DNA from 2 places in the Streptococcus sp. 9.1 genome. Region 2 is predicted to be linked to the other one. Evidence: predicted binding sites of a transcription regulator. Region 2 holds the regulator's gene; the other holds the start of a gene.
What was found. The regulator Rex, encoded in region 2, represses fermentation and respiration genes when NADH is low (regulators of the CRP and FNR family bind a similar motif). The targets are predictions, from matches to a motif close to TTGTGAANTANTTCACAA.
Positions count from the first base shown of each region.

Region 1 (6,711 bases), on a different contig from region 2:
ATTTCTTCAAAATCAGTCATGTCTCCAAAGACAGGGTTAACGGCTGTATAGTCTGAAATATCGTAACCATTGTCACGTTGTGGGCTCGGATAGAAAGGATTGAGCCAAACCATATCCACGCCTAACTCTGATAGATAAGGAATTTTTTCAATGATGCCTCTGAAATCACCGATTCCATTTCCTGTAGTGTCCTTATATGATTTTGGATAAATTTGGTATATAACCTTTGTTTTATCTAATGCCATGTAATTTTCCTCTTTTGTTCTTTATATGAAGAGATGGAACCGTAACGTCTCCCCCCCTCAGCTTATTTTGTTCAATGAGCAATCATGAGAGCATCACCACGTTTGATATCACGTGGAAGATCCCCTTCAACATCTGCTTGGAAATCATCTTGATTTGTAATGATAACTAGAGTCTCAGTGACCAAACCAGCCTTTTTAATAACATCCATATCAAAACTAATCAATTGTTGACCAACAACAACTTTATCACCTTGTTCAACATGAGCCACAAAACCTTTTCCGTCAAGGCTAACGGTATCCATACCAATGTGCATTAGCATTTCAACACCTTCTTCAGAAACGATGCCTACGGCGTGCTTAGTTGGGAAGAATACTGTCACTGTACCATTTACTGGTGAAACCAATTCGCCTTGACTTGGTTCGATGACTACCCCCTGTCCCATGACACCTGATGAGAAAACTGGGTCTGTGGCTTGGCTAAGTGGTTTAACTTGACCAGCAAGTGGGCTAACAACCTCTGCTGATTCAGCAAGAACAGTTGGAGTCGCAGTATGTGATGCAAATTCAGCCTCTTCTTGAGCTGCAAATTCTTCCTTAAGTTCTGTATCATCTTCTGTCTTAGTAAAGAGACCCGCCTTGCGGAAGAAGAAAGTTAGGACCATAGGTACAATGATAGCAACAAGCATGATTGCTGCAAATGGAATCATATATTTAGGTTGAATTGATAGGATACCAGGCAAACCACCAATACCGATAGAGGCCGCTGTAACGTTAAAGGTTACTGATAGAAGACCTGCGATAGATGAACCAATCATACCCGCAACAAATGGGTAAATATATTTGACGTTAACCCCGAAGAGGGCTGGTTCTGTAACACCAAGATAAGCTGAAATAGTAGCTGGAAGTGAAATTTGAGCCTCACGTTCATCATGACGATGCATAATATAGTAAGCAAAAACAGCTGAACCTTGAGCAATATTTGATAGAGCAATCATAGGCCAAAGAGCTGTTCCACCAGCATCTGCAATTAACTGAGTATCGATAGCATTGGTCATGTGGTGAAGACCAGTAATAACGAACGGCGCATAAAGTGCACCAAAAACAGCACCGAAAAGCCATTTTACAGGACCTGTCAAACCAGCAAGAACCACTGTTGAGAGGGCTTGGCCAATAGTCCAACCAATAGGACCTAAAACAGTATGAGCCAAAATAAGGGCTGGAATCAATGACAAGAACGGTACAAAAATCATTGATACTACTTCTGGTACATGTTTACGCCAGAAAATTTCAAGATAAGAAAGTGATAAACCAGCAAGAAGGGCTGGAATAACTTGCGCTTGATAACCTATACGATTAACAGTAAAGAATCCAAAATCCCAAACCCAATTCTTAGCAATTTCAGACGCTGGTGTCGATGCTACTGAATAAGCGTTAAGCAATTGTGGTGACACCAGACAGATCCCCAAAACAATTCCAAGAATTTGGCTAGTTCCCATTTTACGAGAAACAGACCAAGTAATACCTACAGGCAAGAAACCAAAGATAGCACCACTGATAACCGAAACAATTTCGTTAACACCTTCCCAGAATTTTGAGACTTCAACAATTGTTTTACCACCTAGTTTGTCGATTATGCCAAGCGTCGTCATTGAAAGAAAGGGCTCAGCTAACAGAAAAAGTATCGGACAAGAATGTCCGATACTTTTTAGTTTTTACGAATAGGATCTGCTAGATACTCCGCACGAGCGCCACCAATTAACTTAGGACGACTCGCCAAAGCAGTCACATGGGCACCGCCTAATTCTGGAATAATCGGACGAAGAGGAACTTGGATCCTCTTCACATGCATACCAATAGAGGTATCCCCAATATCAATACCAGCCTGAGCGACAATTTCCTCCACCTCAACAGGATCCTTCATATAGTCGAAAGCAGCCAGCTGACCACTTCCCCCAGCGTGCAAGGTAGGAAGAACATTAACAATTTCCAAATCTTTAGCCATGGCAAGCTCACGCTCGACAACCAAAGCACGATTCAAATGTTCACAGCCCTGAACAGCCAAATAAATCCCTTTAGGTTCCAAAACCTCAAGAATAGTTTTCACAATTCGTTGACCAATTTCGCGGCTAGAGGCTTTGCCGATAGTCCCACCAGCAACCTCACTGGAAGACAGGCCCAAGACAAAGATAGCTCCTCTCCCAATAGCTGAACGTTCAACAATATCTTCTACAAGCACACGTGTCTTCTCTTCTAAATCTAGCAACATCACAACAGCCCTCCTTTAGACAACAGCTGTATTCAGGATTCGCACAATAAGATAGTACAGAATCACAAAAAAGACAAGGAAAAATGCCCCTAATAATAATAACTGCCTACGACGTTTCTTACTTAGGTCCCAGGAGAAACCAAATCCCATCAAAAAAGGACCAACACTATAACTTAGCATAAACCATAAATCTACACGTGTTATATGCCAAAAAGAAGAAATAAAGGCCGCCAAACCTATTAAGGATAAGATCCAAGAATAGTCCCAACGATCTGGTTTAGCAAAAGCCAAGCCTATTAAGAAGCAGCCCAAGGCAGGCATGATAATAAATGATAGGGTCATAAAATAAAACATGCCATTATTATAGCATGTTTTACAGTTTCATGTTAGTGGCGGTTAATAACACCATAAGCAATAGTGAATGCAATAGCAGCAATACCTACAACGATTGCCATGACAGCCCAAAAAATAGTCATCGCACGGCGTCCCTTACGATTGTTAAAAGGAAGTCCCCAACCAATCATGATAACACCTAGCAATCCAAGCCAGATTTTATAAGTGATAACAATCGCCGAATCAAAATAGGCAAAAGCAACCAAACCTAAACCTAGCAAAGAAATCAAATAAGACCACTTACCCTTCAAAAATGAAGGCAAGGCCCAACCAAATAACACTAAACCTAGTAGAGCAAGAGCTCCACCACCAAAAAATACAGGTACAATATAATTATCAAACATATTCATATTATAGCATATCTTAAAAAGTTAGGAAATAGAATCTATCAACCAAAGCCATATCCACTCTTTAAAATTGTTTACCCTCAATCACAGATTACTTGGCAGATACTAACTATTTATTTGGGTACAAAAAAACAAGACCCAGAAAGGACCTTGTCTTAATAAGCTAATTAAGCTTTGTTTGCGCTACTTCTATAATCAAAACGAACTGAAATTTAGAAATCGGGGGCAAATCTGTGGCAAAACATAAGAAAAAGGCTTGTCCACATTGGACAAACCCTTTATTTTCAAGCTTATATAGTCTAATTAAGCTTTGTTTGCTCCCAATCACAGATTGATTCGCAGACACTAACTATTTATTGGGTACAAAAAAACAAGATCCAGAAAAGACCTTGTTCTTTTTTTCAATTAAGCTTTGTTTGCTGAACCGAATACGTCGATACGTTCTTCAACAGCTTCTGTGATAGCTTCGAAACCTGGTTTCAAGAATTTACGTGGGTCGAAGAGTTTCTTCTTGTCGTATTCTGCTTCATTTGCTTCGTATTCAGCAACAAATTTACGTGTTGCGTTAGCAAATGCGATTTGACATTCAGTGTTAACGTTAACTTTAGCAACACCAAGTTTGATAGCTTCTTGGATTTGATCGTCAGGAATACCTGATCCACCGTGCAATACGATTGGGAAGTTAGGAACAGCTTCTGTCAATTTTTGCAAGTGGTCAAGGTGAAGTCCGCTCCAGTTTTCTGGGTAAGGACCGTGGATGTTACCGATACCTGCTGCAAGGAAGTCGATACCAGTTGCAACCATAGCTTTAGCATCTTCGATTGGTGCCAATTCACCATCACCGATGATACCATCTTCTTCACCACCGATTGTACCAACTTCAGCTTCAACTGATACACCGTTAGCGTGTGCAAATTCAACAACTTTAGCTGCTTTTTCAAGGTTTTCTTCAACTGGAAGGTGTGAACCGTCAAACATAACTGAAGTGTAACCTACACGGATACATTCCAAAGCGTCATTGTAGTGACCGTGGTCAAGGTGAATAGCAACTGGTACAGTGATACCCATTGATTCAACCAATTCTTCGATAAGGACTTTACACAATTTGTAACCACCCATGTACTTAGCTGCACCCATAGAAGTTTGGATAAGTACTGGAGCTTGTTTAGCTTCTGCTGCACGCAAGATAGCTTGAGTCCACTCAAGGTTGTTTGTGTTAAATCCACCAACTGCGTAACCATTATCACGAGCTGCTTGGACAAATTTTTCTGCTGAAACGATTGCCATTATAAAGGCCTCCTATATTTTTTTGGGTTTGAACCCGTTTACAAGTTTATTCTATCACAATTAGACTCAAAAAACTAGCTTTTCTACAATTTGTAAGCGTTTTGATTTTTTAATACAAAAAAACCAGTCATCTGACTGGTTACTCTGCGGAAAGAGGGACTTGAACCCTCACGACCTAAAGCGGTCACAGGATCCTTAGTCCTGCGCGTCTGCCAATTCCGCCATTTCCGCTAACAACATTAGTTATTATATCAAGATTGACAACTCGTGTCAATACTTTTTTTGAAAGTTTTTATAACTTTCTCTTGTCTCTTTCGAAACAACTACTATATAATACCATTTATTGTTTACTGACGTCAATACTTTTTTGCCTTTTTTTAAATTTTTTAGCAAAAGTTATCTATTATATCTTTTATCAAAGGTTAAGCTAAACTCTTATTCAGTTTATCTAATTTCTCTCTAAGGGGAGCTAAGTAGACTTCTTCTCCAAAACCACGCGATTTTAAGCCATCCTCAGCACAAGCCAATAACGATTCTGTCAAAGGTAAAATCATTTTGAGGTCCGTAGCAGAAATATCCTTTTTCGAAAATAAACGACGAATTTTAGGAAAATCATAGTCAAATGCTTCAAAAAAAGATGCGTCATTCAAAATATTTTCTAGATTTTCCAAATTGACTAAAAGACCAAGGTGAAAAGCTGCTGGTGCAAAGGTTGATGAGAAAGGTTGAGTACAAACACTGCGAAACTCAATCGTCCCTCGCGTCGTTAAATCTTGGAATTGATAAGAACGGTGAGTCTTAAAATCTTCCTCACTTGGCTCAATAGTGACTACTTTGCCATGAATAGAGTGTGCTTTGACAGATGACGTACTTAGATAGTCTTTAGCACGTATTGGTTCAAAATAGTAGGTTTCGTCACCACGCTTAGCAGTAAAAATGGCTGTCTCAGACAAGTAAGAAAAATAGTCATCTTCACTCTTAAATACCTTGGGAAATACTCCTGCATTTTCCTCAAACACACCATGCATGGAATTCTCCCAGAAAACATCACGGGAAAGCGCTAAATCCCAATCAGAACCCCAAAACTCAGAGTTTGCCAATAATACTGCCTTGGGTCCCTCTATTTGATTAAAAGCATTTAAGACTCTTAAATAGGACGTTTTTGAAACATCTAACTGTACCTGACTCCCACAGATGAAAGAACCATATTCTGGATAATCATGAAAGAAAGGATTGTTCTTTGCTTTAGATAGCTCGAGAAAATCCATAAGCATTTCATAACGAGGAGATTTAACAGGTCTGTTGTCATTTTTTGCCCAGTTTGGATTCACTCCCCAACCTTGCAACTCATGATTATGATTCTGAAGATAGGGTTGGATTATACTGAGGTAAGTATCCAGACGTTCCTCAACCTCAGAAATTCTCTCAGCCTTTGCAAAAGCAAACTCGATTGTATTGTACGAAACTTCAAAAAGAATCATGTCTCCAGAAGCTTTATCGATAAGCTGAATAGGATTATTATCAGAATCATACTTATCAGCTTGAAAATCAAAATTATCCAAAAGATAGACTAGTAACTGTTTTGTAAGAGAGACATCTGTAGCATTACCACTCAAATTAACAACTGGGTATTCCAACTCAATCCCCACAAATAATTCGGGTTGCTCCTTAATTGGCTCATAGTACCTTTGCTTAAGCAATTCCTTGGCTGTTGTCAAAATAATGCCCCCCTTTTTAAAATAAGCTTATTCCATTATATCAAAATATTCAGACGATTTATAGACAAAAAAACGCCTGCTTACGAAAAATAACCGTATTACCTTTCGTAAACAAGCGTTACATGCTTATTTATTCCCATTTTTATGATGAGTGTTCCCGCTAGGCGTATGCCCAGCGGTAGACCAGAGCTAGACTAAGAAAAGCTAAGCTATTCCATCATCATAACACTCAACAAAATTGATAAAAATTAAACAAGTTCGATGATTGCCATTGGGGCAGCATCGCCACGACGTGGTTCTGTTTTAAGGATACGAGTGTATCCACCGTTACGTTCAGCATAACGAGGTGCGATTTCTGAGAAAAGTTTTTGAAGAGCAGTTGTTGATGTATATTTATCAGTTGCTTCATCATAGCTTTCAGATGCAATTTCGTTACGTACAAATGCAGCTGCTTG
Region 1 covers NZ_JACLQS010000003.1:113,169-119,879, reverse strand. Annotated here, with positions in the region: gene treC (alpha,alpha-phosphotrehalase) at 1-245, opposite strand, end outside; partial or broken gene H7T93_RS03900 (glucose PTS transporter subunit IIA) at 317-1,867, opposite strand; gene H7T93_RS03895 (TIGR01440 family protein) at 1,951-2,511, opposite strand; gene H7T93_RS03890 (hypothetical protein) at 2,527-2,865, opposite strand; gene H7T93_RS03885 (hypothetical protein) at 2,898-3,254, opposite strand; gene H7T93_RS03880 (class II fructose-bisphosphate aldolase) at 3,657-4,538, opposite strand; tRNA gene H7T93_RS03875 (tRNA-Leu) at 4,684-4,769, opposite strand; gene H7T93_RS03870 (gamma-glutamylcysteine synthetase) at 4,961-6,256, opposite strand; gene rplQ (50S ribosomal protein L17) at 6,505-6,711, opposite strand, start outside.
Region 1: a site for Rex is predicted at 4,581-4,598, ahead of H7T93_RS03880 (class II fructose-bisphosphate aldolase). Genes of this name have one in related genera too.

Region 2 (6,711 bases):
CATGTGACACCTGTTACGCAAACCAACTACTACATCGACACTCCTCAGAGTGACATGAGAAACAAAAAACTATCCTTGCGTATCAGGACACTTCCAACTCATGGTGAGCTGACCTTGAAAATCCCTGAAAAAGTCGGGAACATGGAGTACAACGTTACCATGGATTGTGCGGATGCTAAGGCTTTGACTAAGTCACTGGACTTTCCTGATTGTCAGATCAAATCCATTCTTCTAGAGCGTGGGGTTAAACTAGAAGACCTAACCATCCTCGGACATTTGACCACAACCCGTCGCGAGTACCAGACCAACATCGGCCTCATGGCTCTTGATGTCAATGTCTATGCTGACAAGAAAGACTATGAGCTTGAACTAGAAGTTTCGGATGCTGAGAAAGGTAAAGACGACTTTGATGCCTTTCTTAAAGAAAATAACATTGACTTTAAGTATGCCAAGAGTAAGGTTGCACGCTTTGTAGCTACCCTCAAACGAGACAAAGACTAAAATTTAGACAAGGAGTTGGCTCCTTGTTTTTTTATTTTAAACACATGTAGCTTCAAATGCCACAAGTATTTAGAACTCCAGAGGGTAATAGATTTCTCTAAAAACGCATACAAAGGCGTTTTATCTAACAAAGGTTCGGTATTTTTCACTAATATCACACTTTGAAGGCTGAAATTTCTGCTTCTTTTTGCTAAAATAGAACTATCTTTAGTTTTATTACAATAGCCCTAACTGGGCTTAGCATCTTATTTTTTTAAAGGAGTCACCATCGTCATGGTACATCAAAAAGCAAACCCACAATTGAAATTGTTCTCGCTCAGCTCAAACCCAGAGATTGCTGAAAAAATTGCTGAGGCTACTGGATTGCCACTTGGTAAAGTATCTTCACGTCAATTTTCTGACGGTGAAATCATGATCAACATTGAAGAGTCTGTTCGTGGGGACGATATCTATATCATCCAATCTACTAGCAACCCTGTTAACGACCACCTTTGGGAATTGCTCATCATGATTGATGCCTGCAAACGTGCCAGTGCTAACTCTGTCAACGTTGTTATGCCTTACTTTGGTTATGCACGTCAAGACCGTATCGCTGCGTCACGTGAACCAATCACTGCTAAATTGATTGCCAATATGCTAGTTAAAGCTGGTGTCAATCGTGTTTTGACGCTTGACCTTCACGCTGTCCAAGTTCAAGGATTCTTCGATATCCCAGTAGACAACCTCTTCACAATGCCTTTGTTTGCTGAATACTACAACAAAAAAGGATTCACAGGAAGTGATGTTGTCGTTGTTAGCCCTAAAAACTCGGGTGTTAAACGTGCTCGTAGCTTGGCGGACTACCTTGATGCACCAATCGCTATCATTGACTACGCTCAAGATGATTCAGAACGTGAAGAAGGCTACATCATCGGTGAGGTTGAAGGAAAAACAGCAATCTTGGTTGATGATATCCTTAACACTGGTAAAACGTTTGCTGAAGCTGCTAAAATCCTTGAACGTGGTGGCGTTAAAGACATCTATGCAGTAGCTAGTCACGGTCTCTTTGCAGGAGGTGCTGCTGAAGTCCTCAACGCTGCCCCAATTAAAGAAATCTTGGTGACAGATTCAGTTGCAACTAAAGAAAAAGTTCCTACAAACGTTAAATACATTTCAGCAAGTAAGCTAATCGCTAACGCTACTACTCGTATTTTCGAACGTCAACCACTTAGCCCACTCTTTGCTTACACTGCAAACGAGGACTAAGCTATGGTTTATTTGGACAATGCGGCAACAACTCCTTTAAATACTGCTGCTATTTCAGCTATGACACATGTCATGACTGAAACCTTTGGGAATCCATCCAGCCTCCATGCTTACGGTCGACAGGCTTCTAAGGAACTTCGTGAAGCCCGTGAAGAAATGGCCAAACACTTTGGAGTCCCTGCTCGTAAGCTTATTTTCACTTCTGGTGGGACTGAAGGAAACAATACAGCTATCAAAGGTTACGCCCTAGCCAATCAATCTAAAGGTAAGCACCTGATTACAACTGCTATTGAACACCACTCTGTCCTTCACACCATGGCCTACTTGGAAGAGCGTTTTGGTTTTGAAGTAACCTATATTCAACCAGAAAATCAAGTCATTACTGCCCAACAAATCGCTGATGCCTTACGTGACGATACCATTCTGGTTTCTGTTATGTATGCCAATAATGAGACTGGCCAATTGCTTCCTATTAAGGAAATTGGTGACTTGCTTGCCAATCACCAAGCTGCCTTCCACGTCGATGCCGTTCAGGTAGCAGGAAAGCTTCCTATTCACCCAGAGGAACTTGGAGCCAATTTTCTCTCTATTAGTGCCCATAAATTCCACGGACCTAAAGGTGTCGGCTTGCTCTATCATAACGATTTGCATTTTGACAACCTACTTCACGGTGGTGAGCAAGAAGAAAAACGCCGTGCCAGTACTGAAAATCTGGTCGGTATTGCCGGTATGACCGCTGCTTACAAGCATGCTAGTGACCACTACCAAGACAATTACCAGCATGTTGAAACGATTCGTCAGGCCTTTCTAGATTCCCTTACCATTCCTTATGAAATCAATGGTGGAGGACCTAGCCTACCTCACGTCATCAACATCAGTTTTCCTGATAAGGAAAACGGCCCTCTCTTAACCTTGTTAGACCTAGCTGGCTTTGCTGTCTCAACAGGTTCTGCTTGTACTGCTGGAACTGTTGACCCTAGCCATGTCATCCAGGCCCTCTATGGCAAGGATTCTGACAAGCTAAAAACAGCCATTCGCATTAGTTTATCAGAGGAAAATACCGCTGAAGAACTCCAGGCCCTAGCAGAAAAACTTAATCAAATCATAGGAGACTAACATGGCATTTGAAAAAAGCATTCATTTGACTGACTGTAAGTACCGTTACAACATCAGTCCTAATGTCAAAAAATTCACTCTACGTGATACGACTTTTGTGCAAAATAAAATCGGAAACTACGAGTTGCACCGCCTTCTCGAAAAAGTGCCTAACTCAGGCGAAGGTTTCCCACTCAAAATCACTATTAACAAAGACTTGACTGGTTTCAAATTGTCGATTACAGACAAATCTGGCCTTCGTAACGTTAATATCTTTAAAAATGAAGATCATCACATCTTGCAAGAGAAATTCTATTTCTTGATGCAGAGTTTGGTTGATCGTAACGTTTTCGAGCAAGAAGAAGTCTAAACTTCTTTCTTAATACATAGAAATAGCCTATCCTTGTGATAGGTTTTTTATATCGCCTCATCTACACTATTTTGTTGCAATCTTCACAAACTTTTCTTAAAATATAAGAGAATCATACTAATTGAAGAAAGGAAAGCGATCAATGACATTTGAGAAAAACATCCCAAACGCCACTGCCAAACGTCTCTCTCTCTACTATCGTATTTTCAAGCGATTCCATCGTGAAAATATCGACAAAGCAAGCTCTAAACAAATTGCTGAAGCTATTGGGATTGACCCTGCCACTGTTCGTCGAGACTTCTCCTACTTTGGTGAGCTAGGTCGTCGTGGCTTTGGTTATGATGTGAATAAGCTAATGACATTTTTCGCTGAACTCCTTAATGACAATGCGACTACCAAGGTACTCCTCGTAGGTGTTGGGAATGTCGGGCGTGCCCTCCTCCACTACCGTTTTCAAGAGCGCAATCGCATGCAGCTGGTCATGGCTTTTGATACAGATGATAATGAATTAGTAGGGACACAAACCGAAGATAAGATCCCTATCTATGGTATCTCTCAAATCAAGGAGAAAATCGCTCAAGAAGATATCAAAACAGCCATCCTGACAGTGCCATCAGTTAAGGCTCAGGAGGTGGCTGATCTTTTGGTTGATGCCGGAATTGAAGGCATTCTCTGCTTCTCTCCAGTTAACCTCAATCTTCCACGCCATGTGGTGGTCCAATATGTAGACTTGACTAGCGAACTACAAACCCTACTCTATTTCATGAAAGAAGAAGAAAAATCAAGGAGAAACAATGACTAAACCAATTATCGGAATCACTGCCAATGTAAGGCCTAATCCAGCCCATGAAGACATCAACTGGTCCTATGCCCCATCTGGCTTTGTAGAAGGAGTTCAAAGAGCCGGTGGCCTAGCAATCCTACTACCAGTATCCGATCCTTCGGAAGCCAAGACCTACATCTCCATGATTGATAAGCTTATCCTGATCGGTGGGCAAAACGTTGACCCTAAATTCTACAACGAAGAGAACCATGCCAGTGAAGATGACTTCTTCCTCGAACGGGATATCTTTGAAATGGCACTCATCGAGGAAGCCACTAAGCAGAAGAAACCCATCTTTTCAATCTGTCGTGGAACCCAACTCATGAACGTCGCACTAGGTGGTAGCCTCCATCAAGATATTGAGCATCACTGGCAGGACAAGCCGTCTGATTACCTCTACCATGAGATGATTGTTGATGAGAACAGTAAGTTGGCAGAAATCTACGGAAGTGAAACCTCTATCAACTCCTTCCACCATCAAAGTATCAAACACTTGGCCTCTGACCTTCGTGTCATTGCGCGTGATCCTGAGGACAACACAGTCGAAGCTGTTGAGTCAAATAGTCCAGACCTTCGCTTTCTTGGTGTACAGTGGCACCCAGAGCTTCTCCTAGACAAACGTGAAGAAGACCTCAAACTCTTTGAATACGTCGTTAACGAACTTTAAAAGCAACTGAGACTGCACTCAGTTGCTTTTCTCTTGTCTTTTTTCCATCGGCTCAATCTAAAGCTCAAAATCCTCCCTCTCCTCACGAAAAGAATAATAGGTCGATTTGCCAACAATCAGATGATCAAGCAGACAAATCCCTAAGTCGTCACAGGACCGCTTAATCTTTTGAGTAAAATCAATATCATTACGACTAGGATAGGCCTCACCTGACGGATGATTGTGAACCACAATCAAAGACGTTGCCATCAGATGACAGGCATAATGCAAAATCTCACGTGGCTCAGCAATCGAACGTCGAACACCACCAATAAAGACCGTCTTTTGCTGAATAATACGATTCTGCGTATCCAAATAGATAGCCACCAGATGCTCCTGAGGCTTGTCCCCAATATCCAACATCATACGACGGGCCACCTGCTGACTGGACATAATCTGCTCGGAACGAGCCAACTCAGCCTTCTCAATCCGCTTAGCCAACTCCACCATAGCCTTCAGCTCAATAGACTTCACACGCCCAATACCAGGAATCTCCTGAAGCTCATTCAGGGACAAGCGAGACAAATCCGCCAAACTCGTCATCCCTTTCAAAATACGATTAGCCATAGATAAGACCGACTCAGACTTGGTCCCTGTTCGCAGCACTATCGCCAACAACTCCTGGTCCGATAAAACCTCTGCACCCTTCTGTAAGAGTCGCTCACGAGGCAAAAGTCCCGACTCCTCAGATACAATACTATACATAAGAAAAAACCTCCTACTTACCTATTCGTAAGTGGGAGGGGGATAATTACTATTTCATAGTATTTTTACTACTCTTGGATGTAAATCTACGTTTTATTCTTCTCAAAATATACTTCACAGCAGTTCCTGGACCTACAATAATATATTTGAGAGCACCTTTTATACCACCGATATTATCAAAATTAATATAGGTATTTGGTAAAGTATCAGGTCGGATATTTAACACAACATTATCTACAAAAGGCGTAATATAGATATCGTTTTTTGCAATCGCATAATCATAACGTCTTGCCCATGCGAGGTAAACTAGAATACGCTCAATTGAATGCAAAATGGTATGTTGAGGAATTGGTTCTGCTGGGATTTCTTCATCTTGCAAATCAAGGTCAAACAACGGTTTCAAAGCATCATATTTAAACCAAATAAATGTTCCATAACTCATGATAAAAGTATTCATCTTATCAAAGTCAATTTCTCGACCAAGATTCATACGCTCCCATAAATCATTCATTCCTTCGGCAAAACGATTCTCATTCCAAGGATCCACAATTTTAGTATAACGGAAGAAAGTTGGAATATCAGCAATTACAAGCCCTAACCTATCATCACGTTCTAGATTTGCAATAATATTATCAGCAGGTTGAATTAACATTGAGAAAAGTTCATTTCGCCATGAATCTCCAACCCAATAAGGGTATTCTGGTGATTTTTTCGTATGGAAATGTCCAATATAATCATAAGCAGAAAGTTCATCTTTCAACTTAAGCATTGGAATAACATCACGTCCACGATTCCCAGTAATAAAGATTCGAGCTACTTTTCCATTCTTATCAAGGATAGACTGAATCTCTTCCTTCTTCTCTTCAGAATCCGTTGTTAAGAAGAGGTCATAAGTAAAGTGAAAATTCTCAAATTGCTTCAAAAAGTCTTCGAGTAAGTCGACATAGTAGGTGTGAAGATGTACAGCAATTTTTTTAGTGTCTGAATATGTCTCTGAGCTTTCCTCAATGACTTTGCGATCAAGTAAATAAGGTGGAGTCGGTAAACTCATATCCGACATGTGTGACAAAATGAATTCTACCGGATAGTCCGTTCTATTCTCAATTTCCTTAAGCAAATAAGGTGCAAGGTGCTGGGTTAAATCAAATGTCTTAACCTTAATAAATGGAACCCCTGCATCAAGCAAAACATGAGGATAATGAATTGTAAAATTACTATGGAAAAACTTATCATTTAGTGGAATCGTATTAAGAATCGATTCATACT
Region 2 covers NZ_JACLQS010000006.1:75,338-82,048, reverse strand. Annotated here, with positions in the region: gene H7T93_RS05965 (CYTH domain-containing protein) at 1-501, shown strand, start outside; gene H7T93_RS05960 (ribose-phosphate diphosphokinase) at 775-1,746, shown strand; gene H7T93_RS05955 (cysteine desulfurase family protein) at 1,750-2,862, shown strand; gene H7T93_RS05950 (DUF1831 domain-containing protein) at 2,864-3,211, shown strand; gene H7T93_RS05945 (redox-sensing transcriptional repressor Rex) at 3,354-4,013, shown strand; gene H7T93_RS05940 (gamma-glutamyl-gamma-aminobutyrate hydrolase family protein) at 4,006-4,701, shown strand; gene radC (RadC family protein) at 4,759-5,445, opposite strand; gene H7T93_RS05930 (rhamnan synthesis F family protein) at 5,495-6,711, opposite strand, start outside.